Regions from separate parts of the Kocuria sp. SM24M-10 genome, predicted to be linked through region 3. Evidence: riboswitches for the same ligand, from Rfam matches in the RefSeq annotation. Region 3 holds a riboswitch; each other region holds the start of a gene.
The links. A riboswitch is a leader RNA that binds a small molecule or an ion and turns the genes downstream of it on or off. The one in region 3 is predicted to bind S-adenosylmethionine.

Region 1 (3,169 bases), on a different contig from region 3:
CCCCCTCCGCCGCGCCCCGCCCCCAAACGACCCCCGAGCCGACCTCCGAGCCGACGCCCGAGCTGCGCGCGCTGGCCGCCGCCGGCCCCCGCCGGATCGTCGTGCTCGGGTCGACCGGGTCGATCGGCACCCAGGCGCTCGACGTCGTGCGCGCGGCGAACCGGCTCGACGGCGGGGCGCCGTTCCGCGTGGTGGCCCTCGCGGCCGGCCGGGGCCGTCTGCCGCTGCTGGCGGAGCAGGCCGTGGAGACCCGCGCCGCCGTGGTGGCGACGAGCGGCAGCGGTGAGGACGCCCAGGAGCTGGCCCGGCGGATCGGCGAGCGCGCCGCGGCCGCCGGCGCCGGGGACTACCGGCCCGAGATCCTGCACGGTCCCGAGGCCGCCACGGCGGCCGCGGCGCACCCCGAGGCCGACCTCGTGCTCAACGGGATCACCGGCTCGATCGGCCTCGCCCCCACCCTGGCGGCACTGCGGGCCGGGCACCGGCTGGCGCTGGCCAACAAGGAGTCGCTGATCGCCGGAGGAGCGCTGGTGAAGGAGGCGGCGGCGGCCTCGGGCCGCCCGGACGCGCTGATCCCGGTGGACTCCGAGCACTCCGCCCTGGCGCAGGCGCTGCGCGGCGGCAGCGCCGCCGAGGTGGACCGGCTCGTCCTGACGGCCTCGGGCGGGCCGTTCCGCGGCCGCACCCGGGCGGAGCTGGAGGCGGTCACCCCGCGCGAGGCGTTGCGCCACCCCACCTGGGACATGGGCGTGATGGTCACCACCAACTCGGCCTCCATGGTGAACAAGGCCCTGGAGGTGCTCGAGGCCCACCTGCTCTTCGACATTCCCCTCGAGCGCATCGACGTGGTCGTCCACCCCCAGTCGGTGGTGCACTCCATGGTCCAGTTCGTGGACGGGTCGACGCTGGCGCAGGCCTCGCCGCCGGACATGCGCCTGCCCATCGCCCTCGGTCTCGCCTGGCCGCACCGGGTGCCCGGCGCCGCCGCCGCGTGCGACTGGACCCGCGCCACCGAGTGGACCTTCGAGCCGCTGGACCGGGACGCGTTCCCCGCCGTCGAGCTCATCAAGGCCGCGGGGGAGCGCGGGGGCACCCACCCGGCGGTGTTCAACGCCGCCAACGAGGAGGCGGTGCACGCCTTCCATGACGGGCGGATCCGGTTCCCGGCGATCGTGGACACGGTGGAGACGGTGCTGGGCGAGCACCAGGACGGCGGCGTCCTGGACCTCGGCGCCGTCCTGGAGGCCGAGCGCTGGGCCCGGCGGCGGGCGCAGGAGGTCCTCGCCCGCTGACCGGGCCGGACCCGGCGCACGTGCTAGTCTGTCGGGCGGATGACGAGTCCCAGCGCGCAGCCCTGGCTTGCTGGGCGGCAACCCTCTCCCGTAGTGGGGTGCCCCAGGTGAACCATCCGGCACCGGCCATCGTGGGCCGGCGGCAAGTACGGTTCGACCGCGGACGCGCCCTCCGGCGTGCCCTCGACCGTGGCCGTCGGTCCTGGTGGGACTGGTGGAGACTCCCGACCTCCTGGACCCACGGAAAGGCACGACATGCGATCGCAGCGCCTCACCTTCCTCGCCCTGGCCACCACCCTCGGCCTCACCCTCACCGCCTGCGGCGGCTCCGACCAGGCCGGCGAGGGCGCCCTGGCCGACGGCAAGGTGAGCATCGGCGTCGTCGGCTCGCACCCGACGCACGACGCTCTCAAGCGGCTGGCCGAGGAACAGGGCATCACCGTCGAGTACGTCGACTTCTCGGACTACAACCAGCCCAACCCGGCCACCGAGTCCGGCGACGTGGACATGACCTGGTTCCAGCACGTTCCCTTCCTCGCCGACTACAACAACTCCGCCGGGGGCTCCATCACCCCGATCGGCTCGACGTCGATCTACCCGCTGGGCCTGTACTCCAACGAGTACGACTCCGTGGACCAGTTCCAGAAGGGCGACGAGATCGCCGTCCCGAACGACGCCGTGAACCTGTCCCGGGCCCTGCTCGTGCTCGAGTCGGCCGGTCTCGTGGAGCTGAAGGGCGACACCCTCATCCCGACCGAGCTCGACGTCGACACCGAGGCCTCCACGGTGCGGGTCACCCCCGTGTCGGCCGAGCAGACGGTGCTCTCCATGGACTCGGTGGCAGGTTCGGTGATCAACAACGACTTCCTCGCCCGCGCGGACATCGACCCGAAGTCCGCCCTGGCCCAGGACGACCCCGAGGCGGAGGGCTCCCGCGCCTATGTCAACCTCTTCACCACCACCGAGGAGCTGGCCGACGACGAGACCCTCCGGCAGGTGGCGGACCTCTACCACGAGCAGTCCGTCATCGACGCCGAGATGGAGGAGACCAAGGACACGGCCGTGCCGCTGCAGCTGGAGCCGGAGGAGCTGCAGGAGCTGACCGCGCGCTACCAGCAGGAGCTGAAGGACCAGGGGCAGTGAGCGCTGCGGTGCCGTCCGCACGCGGGCGCCCGGACGAGGTGCTCGTCTCCTTCCGCAACGTCTCGAAGTCCTTCCGCACCGGCTCCGGCCGGGCCGCGCGTGAGGTGCTGGCCGTCGACGACGTCAGCCTCGACGTCCACCGCGGCGAGATCTTCGGCGTGATCGGCTACTCCGGGGCGGGCAAATCCACCCTGGTACGGCTGATCAACGGGCTCGAGCCCGTCTCCTCGGGGTCCTTGACCGTGGAGGGCTTCGAGGTCGCCGGGCGCAAGGAGACCGAGCTCGCGCCCGTCCGGCAGGAGATCGGGATGATCTTTCAGCAGTTCAACCTGTTCACGTCCCGGACCGTGGCCGGCAACGTCGAGTACCCGCTCAAGCGGGCCGGCTGGCCGAAGGAGAAGCGGCGGGCCCGGGTCGCCGAGCTGCTGGAGTTCGTGGGCCTGTCCGCGCGCGCCGGGAACTACCCGGAGCAGCTCTCCGGCGGGCAGAAGCAGCGCGTGGGCATCGCCCGTGCCCTGGCGACCAGCCCCAAGCTGCTCCTGGCCGACGAGTCGACCAGCGCCCTCGACCCGGAGACCACCCAGGAGGTGCTGCAGGTGCTGCAGCGGGTCAACCGGGAGCTGGGCATCACGATCGTGATCATCACCCACGAGATGGACGTGGTCCGGGCGATCGCCGACCGCGTCGCCGTGATGCAGGACGGCAAGGTCGTGGAGCACGGCTCGACGGTGGAC
Region 2 (3,169 bases), on a different contig from region 3:
CGCCGCTCCGGGGCCGAGCTCGCCCGCATCATGGCCTCCCTCGACGTGTTCGTGCACCCGGGCGAGTTCGAGACCTTCTGCCAGACCGTGCAGGAGGCCATGGCCTCGGGGGTGCCGGTGGTGGCCACGGGCCGGGGTGGTCCGGTGGACCTCGTCGACTCCTCCCGCACCGGCTGGCTCTACCCGCCGGGGGACCTCGCGGCGCTGCGCGGGCACGTGGCCGACCTGCTCGGCGACGAGGCCAAGCGGGCCGCCTTCGGGGCCGCCGCGCACGCCGCCGTGCAGGGCCGGACCTGGGACGTGCTGGTCGGGCAGCTGCTGGAGCACTACGACCGTGCCGTGGCCCTGGGCGCCCGCGGCCCGCGCCACCGCCGGACCGTCTGAGGCCTATCCCCGGGCGGGGACCGCGTCCAGCACGGGCACGCCCGTGCCGGCGTACCGTCGGGGCTCGGCGCTGAGCACCGTCAGCCCGTGCACCAGGGCGGTGGCCGCGGTCAGACCGGCCACCGGGTCGGCCGTCCCCGCGGCGCCGAGAGCGCCCCACGCCCGGCTCACCGCGGCGTCCACGGGGAGCACACGGTCCGGGAAGCGCGCTTCCAGCTGCTCGGTCCACGGCGTCTCGTCGGGCCGGTCCGACAGCAGCTCCCCCAGCACCAGGGCGGACAGGAACAGCCGCCGGTGGCCGTGCCGGCGCAGGGCGGCGGTCAGCTCGGGCGCGCGCTCCGGGGTGCGCACCCCGAGCAGCACGGAGCGGTCCAGGAGCAGGTCCATGGCGTGGATCCTCCCCCGGTCGTCAGGCCGCGGCGGCGAGGCGGCCGCGGACGGGCGCCAGCAGGAAGTCCACGAACTCCGTGCGCGCCTGAACCACCCGGGCGTAGTCGTCGATGCTCATCGCCGCGCAGCCGAGCACGGCCGGAGCCTCGGGAACGGGGGCGGGCCCACCCGGGCGGGCGGCGACGACGGTGGGAAGGGCGTCTGACATGACCAGGATCCTTCGGGCGCTCTTGCTCGCAGCGGGTGCCGCCACGGCGGCGATGCGAGCCGCTTCGTCATCCGAACCACCCGTGAACATGGGGTTGGTGCCCGGTCTAGTCGGAGCTTGGCGACCGGATCTCTTGAAGCTGCCCCCATTCAACCACATCCTCCCCGCCGGGTCCCGCCCGGCCGGTGGGGCCGGGCGTGTGAGCCGACCTTCCCCGTCCCGTCACCGCGGCGACACCTCGCCGACACATCGTTGCGCTGGAATGGGCTTCGAGCACCCGGGCGGCCCCCGACATTGCGGCCGACATCACGGTTCGGTCACACAAGTCATGGCCGTCTTGCCGGTCTGTCGGAGGCGCGGGGTAGCCTGGATCTGCTTTTCGAGATGCGGCATCCGCGTGCTCGACGGAGGGCGCACCGCCTTCCGGAGGGACCGCGGAGGGGCTCCGACCCGCTGTGCGCCAACCCGATGTTCCCGGGTGGATCGGATGACGAAGCGGCGGGCAACGGCATCGGATGCCCGCAAGAACGTCAGGAGAAAACATGACCATGTCCGAAGAAAGAACCACTTCCACCACCGATCAGCGGGAGGAATGGGTCGACGTCACCGTCACCGCCCTCCCCGATCTGCACCTCGTCCGGATCACCTCGACGGACGGCGACGTGCAGGAGTACCTCAGCGCGGAGGCCGACGACCTCGCCGCCGCGGCCGAGCACACGGCGGGCACCGCGCAATGGTGCGCCAAGTACCGCCAGCTCCTCGTCCCCGGCGCCCTGGCCGCGACCGGGCGGCACCCGTTCTTCAAGCTCCACCCCGCGTCCCTCCCGCTGTCGGCGTAGCCGGCGGGCCGGACACGACGAAGGCCGCAGCCCGATGGGCTGCGGCCTTCGTCGTGCGGTCGGCGCCACGGCGCCGGACGTCCGGGAGCCGCCGTCGCGCGTGCGGCGCCGTGGCGCTCGGCGGAGCGGCTCCCGCGGCGCGGCGGCTCACTCCAGGCCGTAGTCCCCGGCCGAGCCCCAGCCCTCCCCCGCCTCGTCGGCGGAGCCGTCCAGCTCCCACTCGCAGACCTCGAGCTCGAAGGGCACGGAGACGTCGAGCTCGGCGTCGGAGACGCGGTTCACCACGAAGGGGTCCTCCTCGTCCGGCGGACGGGACGGGACGGGTCCGGTCATGCGAGCTCCTCCCGGTCGGCGACGGCACGAGATCCGACGGCACGACATCCGGCGGCGCGGCCCCCACCGGCGCCGCGTGCGAGAGTCCGCAGGCTGTTGCCGGCGGAACGACAGAACCGCCGCCGGGCGCAGGCCCGGCGGCGGTTCTGGACGATCAACGGACCCGTGAGCCCTTCGAGGAGAACGTCAGGAGATGACGGTGATGTTCGCGGCCTGGGGGCCCTTGGGGCCGTCCTGGGTCTCGAACTCGACGCGGTCGTTCTCGTTCAGGGAGCGGAAGCCGCCCGAGTTGATCGCGGAGAAGTGGGCGAAGACGTCCTTGGAGCCGTCCTCGGGGGTGATGAAGCCGAAGCCCTTGTCAGCGTTGAACCACTTGACGATACCGGTAGTCATGGTGAGACCTGATCTTTCGTGAGATGAACGTTTCCCGACGTTCGAGAAACACAAGAGTTGTGATGCGTGGAAAACGTCTTCTCAGAAAAACTGCTGCACCCGGATGGGCCGAACTGCTTGAAATACAAAAACGACAACCTCAACAACTTCGCTCCACTGTACACGAGTTCCGGCGCCCCGCCACCCCGGTGCGGGGCGCCGGACGCGGCCGCCGGCTCCGGCCGGCGGCATGCCGCTCAGCCCGCGAGCAGCTCGTCGGCGATCGCGCGCACCCGCGCCCGCTCCTGCGGGTCCGGGGGGAAGACGTCGGCGGCGTCGGCGAACCACACGCCGTCGGCCAGCAGCCGCACGGCCAGCAGACGGGTGCGCTGCTCGACGGGCAGGTCGTCGGGGAGGTCCACCCAGGGGGCGATCCGCTCCACCCAGTGCTTCTTCAGCTTGGCCCGCAGCCGCTGGTCGGTGAGCATCACGAGGTCGGTCTCGTCCACCTCCCCGGACAGGCACCAGTCCAGGTAGGCGCGCACGCGCTCCTCTGCGGGCACCTGCTCCGGCGGGGCGGACAGGCGCCGGGCCATCTCCGCGTCCCAGCCGTCCAGCACCCGGTCCACCAGGGCGAACATGA
Region 3 (3,169 bases):
CCACCCCGCCCCACAGCAGGTAGTTGCGCGCCCCGGAGGCGGAGCGGGCCAGAGCGAGACCGGCCACGCCGTAGAGCAGGTGGACGATGTTGTGCAGCCAGGACACCTGGAAGATGCCCAGGAGCATGGCCTCGGACTGGTGGCCGGCGACCATGAGCTGGTCGTAGTTCGTGGTGATGCCGGGGATGAACCCGGCGATGCCCACGAGCAGGAAGACCGCGCCGTACAAAAGAGCGGCGGTCTGGACGGGCGAGCGGTGGGTGGTCCGGCGGTCCGGCCGGGCGGCGGGGGTGGTCATGGTGGTGCCTCGCTTCCTGGGTGTCTGCGGTGATCCGGGTACGGATCCCGGAGGGGCGGACGTTCATGGAAAGCATGCTTGGTACCACCAGCGTACTGCGCCGGCGCCCGAGGTCAAACGTTGCGGCGGACCTCCCTGGTCACGGACGGGTCAGGACACGAGATCGCGGGCGGGGGTGTCCGCGGCGGACGGCTTCCCGGCGTAGGCGCCCCGGTACCGCGCGGCCGGGTGGGTGTCGAGCACCTTGGTCTGTCCGGCGCCGTAGACGTTCTCGCGCAGCGTGGTGCCCTCGTAGGCGGTGCGGTAGCGGCCGCGCTTCTGCAGCTCCGGCACGACCCACTCCACGAAGTCCTCGAACGAGCCCGGGGAGACGTGGTAGGCGAGGTTGATGCCGTCCAGGCCGCCGTCGTCGATCCACCGCTCCAGCTCGTCGGCCACCGTCTGCGGGGACCCGACGATCGGCACGCCCATCCCACCCATCGAGATGTGCTTGGCGACCTCCTTGACCGTCCACTTCTTCTTCGGGTCCGCGGTGGTGAACGGGGTGAGGAAGGACTGGATGGAGTCGGTCTTGATGTACTCCAGCACGTCGTTCTCGTTGTAGCGGCCCAGGTCCACCCCGGACCAGCCGCCCACCAGGCCCAGGGCGCCGTCGGCGTCCGCGTACTGCTCGTAGTCGCGGCGCTTCTGCTCGGCCTTCGCGTCGGTCTCGTCGACGATCACGTGCAGCATGGCGAAGATCTTGAGGTCGTCCCGCCCCCGGCCCTGGGCCTCGGCCTCGTCGCGCAGCTTGTCGGTGACCACGCGGGTGAGGTCCGGGCGGATGCCGCCCACGAACACGGCCTCCGCGTGCCGCCCGGCGAACGCGCGCCCGCGCGAGGAGGCACCGGCCTGGAAGATCAGCGGGGTGCGCTGCGGGGACGGCTCGGTCAGCCCGATGCCCGGCACGTCGAAGTACTTGCCGTGGTGCTGGATGGGGTGCACGAGGGACGGGTCGGCGAAGACCCCGTTCCTGCGGTCGCGCTTGACCGCGCCGTCCTCCCAGGACCCCTCCCACAGCTTGTAGCAGACCTCCATGAACTCCTCGGCGATCTCGTACCGCTCGTCGTGGGAGATCTGCTCCGTCAGTCCGTGGTTCTCGGCCGCGGACTTCAGGTAGGACGTCACCACGTTGAAGCCGATCCGACCCCTGGTCAGATGGTCGAGGGTCGCGAACTTCCGCGCCAGCGGGTACGGCTGCTCGTAGGTGATGGCGCTGGTCACCCCGAAGCCGAGGTGCTTGGTCACGGCCGCCATCGCGGAGATCTGCATGAACGGGTCGTTGACCGGGATCTGGGTGGCGTCCTTGATCACCGGCGCCGCGGAGTTCTGGTAGACGTCGTAGTAGCCGACCACGTCGGCGAGGAACATCGCGTCGAACAGGCCCTTCTCCAGGACCTGGGCGACGTCCGTCCAGTACTCGAGGGTGTTGTACTCGTCGGCACGGGAGCGCGGGTGCTTCCACAGGCCCGGGGCCTGGTGCCCCACGCAGGTCATGTCGAAGGCGTTCAGGGCGATGCGCTTGCTCACAGGGACCTCCACGGTCGATCACCGACCCGCGCCCGTGCGTCGTGAAGACCTGCTCGCGGGTCCGACGCACTCAGGGGCGCCGTACTTGCCGCGGGGCGGGTGCGCCGCGGCCCGATGTTCATCTGGGGCACCCCGCTACGGGAGAGGGTTGCCGCCCGACCAGCCAGAGCTTCGCGTCGGGACTCGTCATCGTCGTCGCGGACCAGCTTAGCGGGTCCCCCCGGACGCGGGGCAACCCCTCGTCCTCCCGGTGCGCGGCAGGACCGCGGCAGGAGTCAGACCGGCGGCGCGAGCGGCGGGGTGCGCCGCGGGTCCAGCGTCCAGCCCTGCCGCAGCCGCGCCCCGAGCTCGATCAGCGGGCACGTGTCCATCACCACGTCCAGCCCGGCGGCGGCGGCGCGGGCCGCGGCCGCGTGGTCCACGACGCCCAGCTGCAGCCACACGGCCCTCGCGCCGGCGGCGACGGCCTGGTCCACGACCGCTCCGACGCGGCGGGAGTTGACGAAGCAGTCCACCACGTCGATCGGCCTCGGGACCTCGGCGAGCGTGCGGAAGCCGGGCTCCCCGTGCACCACCTCGCCCTTCGGGTTGACCGGGACGATCGTCATGCCGAGGTCGTCCCGGATGCGCTTCGCGACCGAGTGCGCGGGCCGGGCCGTGTTCCCGGTCAGCCCCACCACGGCCCAGCGTCCGGGCTGTGTCATCAGGCGGTCGATCACGGCGGGATCGTTGCGGCTCATGCCCCCACCCTGGCACGGACCCGCCCAGCTCGCCCCGATCGCGCCCCACCGTGTCCCGAGATTGCAGGTCCCGGCCACCGACCGCGGGACGCCGACACGTGCAACCTCGGCGGGGGGCGGGGGTCAGGAGAAGAGGGGGAGGAGGTCTGCTTCCGGGCCCAGCTGGGCCCGGTCCTGGGCGGGCAGGGCCGCCCGGCCGGTGCCCACCCGGGCGAAGTGCTCGTCGCTCCAGTGCTCGGGCGGCTCCCGCTCCCACAGGTCGATGAGAACCCGGCGGACCTCGGCGAGCCCGTCCACCGCAGGCCCCGGGCAGCCCTCCAGGTGCTCGATGAGGTCCAGGTGGTGCACCGTGGCCTCCACCGCCAGGGTGCTCAGGAGGTCGTCCACGCGGAGCACGTGGCCCTGGGTGCGGACCGTCCCGCCGGGCCGGCAGTGCTCCGCCGCGTGCACGAGCGCCCGTGCCGACTCCCGGTAGTGCCCCCGCAGCTCCTCCCAGTCCGGGTACAGGCTCGCCGCGGCCCGGGTGCGGCGCCGGACCTCGGCGGCGGCCGCGGCATCCGCG
Region 4 (3,169 bases), on a different contig from region 3:
CGGCCCAGTACTTGAAGTAGTCGTTGCCCTCGAGCACGGCTCCCTCGGAGATGGCCCGGAGGTCCTCCGGGCCGCCGCCGCAGGTGGCGATCCGGGGCATCCGAATGGCCCGGTTGAACGCCGACTCCTCCGGGGACGCGCCCAGTCCCGTGCCCGCCACCACGCACTCGGTGAAGGTGTCGGCCGGCGTGCCCATCCGGTCGACCACGTCATGCGGGCCATAGGTGCCGTCCTCGACCGCCGCGAGGAGGTTCTCGACGATCGGTCGATCCGGCACGGCCTGGCCCACCACCAGCAGCCCGAACAGGGCGAACTGCAGGACCAGGAGCATGCCCAGGCCCTGGAGCCAGGGGCGCAGCGGGGTGAGGCGCCCGCCGGTGCCCGCCGCGGTCACCGAGCCCACCGGCGCCTCTGCGCGGTGGGAGGCACGGGGTGGTCCGCCGCGGCGCCTCCGCTCCAAGGCGGAGCCGGCAGGCGCAGGTAGAACAGCCGGGAGGTCTCCCGCCGGATCTTCGCCTGACCATGCAGCAGGACCCCCATCAGCAGGAACACCCCGGCCAGGACCACGAGGGAGGCGGCCAGGAACGCCGTCGGAAAGCGGGGCACCAGTCCGGTGCCGGCGAACTCCACCACCACGGGCAGGCCCAGCACCAGGCCGAGCACGAACAGGACGAACGAGGCGGCACCGGCGACGAGGAAGGGCCGCTCGTGGAAGAGCAGCTGGACGAAGATTCCGAGGATCCGGAAACCGTCGTGGTAGGTCCGCAGCTTGCTCTCGCTGCCGTCGGCCCGGTCCCGGAAGCCGACCTCGACCTCGGTCTGCGGCACACGGGCGTTGACGGAGTGCACCGTCAGTTCGGTCTCGATCTCGAACTCCCGGGACAGCGCGGGGAAGGATTTCACGAAACGTCGCGAGAAGACCCGGTAGCCGCTGAGCATGTCGGTGACCTGCCGGCGGAAGGCGAAGGTGACGAGGGTGTTGAAGAACCGGTTGCCGGACTCGTGGCCGGCCCGGTAGGCGGTGCCGCTGATCTGGCGGCGCACCCCGAGCACGTGGTCGTAGGGGCCCGCCAGCAAGGTCGCGATCATCCGGGGCGCATCGGCGACGTCGTAGGTGTCGTCGCCGTCGATGAGCAGGTAGACGTCGGCCTCCAGGTCCGCGAAGGCCCGCCGTACCACGTTGCCCTTCCCCTTCTCCTCCTCGCGCCGCACGCTCGCGCCGGCCCTCCGGGCCGCCTCGGCGGTGCCGTCGGTCGAGCAGTTGTCGTAGACGTGGACCTCGATGCCGGGAATCGTGGCGTGCAGGTCGGTGACGACCTTCGCGATCGCGGCCTCCTCGTTGTGGCACGGCACGACCGCCACGATGTGGAGGGGACTGGCCATGAGGTCTCGTTCCTGGGGTTGCAGCGGCGGGAGCACCATCATTATGGCCGGGTGCGGCCGCTGTGCGAGCCAGGCGGGACCGTGGCGCCGCGCAGGTGCCGCGACGCCCGGTGTCGATGTTGCGCCGCGTGACGCGCCCGCCGTCACAGTCGACGCACCGGCGTTTTCTGCGCCGCCGGACTTGGCACCCGCCCGGGGCACCCGCTGGAATGGGTCCTGCATCTATCCAGAGCGGCCGAGAGACCTGGCTCGTCGACGCCGCAGCAACCATCCGCAGCCCCACGGGGCCGCGGAACGGTGCTCCCGCCAGGACCGATGGAGCTGCCGCAGCCTCCCGGGTCCGCCCCGGGACGGCCGGCGCCCTCCCTCGGGGTGACCCCAGGAGGTTCTGTGAGACGACCACCCGACCGGACGGCACCACCGCCGTCGCTGTCCTACGAGCTCTATCCACCGCGCTGCGCGGCGAGCGCCGAGACGCTGCTGCGGACCATCGAGGAGCTCGAGCCCACCCGCCCCGACCACGTCGCCGTGACGTACAGCGGGGATGCCCCGCGGCGGGCCGGGTCGCTGGCGCTGCTGGACCACCTCCTGGCCCGCACCGGCCTGCGGCCCGTGGCGCACCTCACGTGCGTGGGCAGCACGCGGGCCGAGCTGGAGGAGACCGTCGCCTCCCTGCTCCACCGCGGGGTCCGGGGCGTCCTGGCCCTGCGCGGTGACCTGGAGCCGGGCACCGAGCCCGGCGAGCTGGCCCACGCAGGGGACCTGGTGGAGCTGGTGCGCGAGGTCGAGCAGCGCCGCACCGCGTCCCTCGCCGGCGGACGGCTCGCCGTGGGCGTGGCCGCCTACCCGACCCGGCACCCCGAGTCGCCGTCCTTCCGCCACGACATCGAGGTGCTGCTGGCCAAGCAGCGCGCCGGGGCCGACTTCGCGATCACGCAGGTCTACTTCCGCCCGCAGCGCTACGAGCGCCTCGTGGCCTCCGCCCGGGCCGCCGGGGTGACGATCCCGATCGTGCCGGGCATCATGCCGGTCACGGAGCCGCGGCGGCTGGCCACGCTCTGCCGGCTCGCCGGGCTCCGGCCCCACCCGGGCCTGGCCGCGGCCCTGGATGAGGCCGCCGGCCCCGCGGAGCGGCACCGGGCGGGCGTGGCCTTCGCGACCCGCCTCGCCCGCGCGGCCCTCGACGCCGGGGCGCCCGGGCTGCACCTCTACACCTTCAACGAGCACCGGGCCGCCCTGGACCTGCTGGAGCGCGTGGACCTGCCGCGCGTGCCCCACCAGCCGGCGGCCCTGCCGGACCTGCTGCCCGCCTGAGCGGCGAGGGACGCCGCCCGGCCCGGCCGCCGTCCCGCACCTCTTCCCCGATCTCTGCCCGCACCTCTTCCCGAACCTCTTCCCAGACCTGCCGAGGAGCACACCCATGAGCACGACCACCTCTGCCGTCCCCTTCCCCGCCGCCACCATCACCGGCTACCCCCGGATCGGCCGGCGCCGCGAGCTGAAGCAGGCCCTCGAGGCCTACTGGGCCGGGCGCTCGACCCGCGAGGAGCTCGAGGCGGCCGCGGGCGAGCTGCAGCTGGCCACCTACCGCCGGCTGGTGGAGCTGGGCCTGGGCGCGCAGGACGCGTCCCTGCCCGCGGCCTTCCCCCTCTACGACCAGGTCCTCGACACCACCGTGGCCCTCGGGGCGGTCCCGTCCCGCTTCGCGGACCTGGCCGGGGCGGACGGGCGCCTGGACCTGGACGCCGGCTTCGTGCTGGCCCGCGGCGACGCCGGGCGGGCACCG

Region 1: another riboswitch for S-adenosylmethionine. It lies ahead of ABL57_RS02480 (MetQ/NlpA family ABC transporter substrate-binding protein); the one in region 3 lies ahead of ABL57_RS07340 (LLM class flavin-dependent oxidoreductase).
Region 2: another riboswitch for S-adenosylmethionine. It lies ahead of ABL57_RS18650 (hypothetical protein); the one in region 3 lies ahead of ABL57_RS07340 (LLM class flavin-dependent oxidoreductase).
Region 4: another riboswitch for S-adenosylmethionine. It lies ahead of ABL57_RS03325 (methylenetetrahydrofolate reductase); the one in region 3 lies ahead of ABL57_RS07340 (LLM class flavin-dependent oxidoreductase).

Annotation. Positions count from the first base shown of each region.
Region 1 is NZ_LDNX01000023.1:8,083-11,251, reverse strand. It holds gene dxr (1-deoxy-D-xylulose-5-phosphate reductoisomerase) at 1-1,292, shown strand, start outside; SAM riboswitch class IV at 1,331-1,447, shown strand; gene ABL57_RS02480 (MetQ/NlpA family ABC transporter substrate-binding protein) at 1,548-2,435, shown strand; gene ABL57_RS02475 (methionine ABC transporter ATP-binding protein) at 2,432-3,169, shown strand, end outside.
Region 2 is NZ_LDNX01000157.1:22,897-26,065, reverse strand. It holds gene ABL57_RS18665 (glycosyltransferase family 1 protein) at 1-384, shown strand, start outside; gene ABL57_RS18660 (PIN domain-containing protein) at 388-771, opposite strand; gene ABL57_RS18655 (hypothetical protein) at 794-982, opposite strand; SAM riboswitch class IV at 996-1,121, opposite strand; SAM riboswitch class IV at 1,403-1,516, shown strand; gene ABL57_RS18650 (hypothetical protein) at 1,525-1,821, shown strand; gene ABL57_RS18645 (hypothetical protein) at 1,969-2,154, opposite strand; gene ABL57_RS18640 (cold-shock protein) at 2,341-2,547, opposite strand; gene ABL57_RS18635 (TetR/AcrR family transcriptional regulator) at 2,784-3,169, opposite strand, start outside.
Region 3 is NZ_LDNX01000061.1:3,661-6,829, forward strand. It holds gene ABL57_RS07335 (DUF4383 domain-containing protein) at 1-298, opposite strand, end outside; gene ABL57_RS07340 (LLM class flavin-dependent oxidoreductase) at 449-1,867, opposite strand; SAM riboswitch class IV at 1,944-2,058, opposite strand; gene ABL57_RS07345 (CoA-binding protein) at 2,143-2,607, opposite strand; gene ABL57_RS07350 (maleylpyruvate isomerase N-terminal domain-containing protein) at 2,731-3,169, opposite strand, start outside.
Region 4 is NZ_LDNX01000028.1:7,504-10,672, forward strand. It holds gene ABL57_RS03315 (hypothetical protein) at 1-403, opposite strand, end outside; gene ABL57_RS03320 (glycosyltransferase) at 391-1,383, opposite strand; SAM riboswitch class I at 1,603-1,705, shown strand; gene ABL57_RS03325 (methylenetetrahydrofolate reductase) at 1,774-2,697, shown strand; gene metE (5-methyltetrahydropteroyltriglutamate--homocysteine S-methyltransferase) at 2,804-3,169, shown strand, end outside.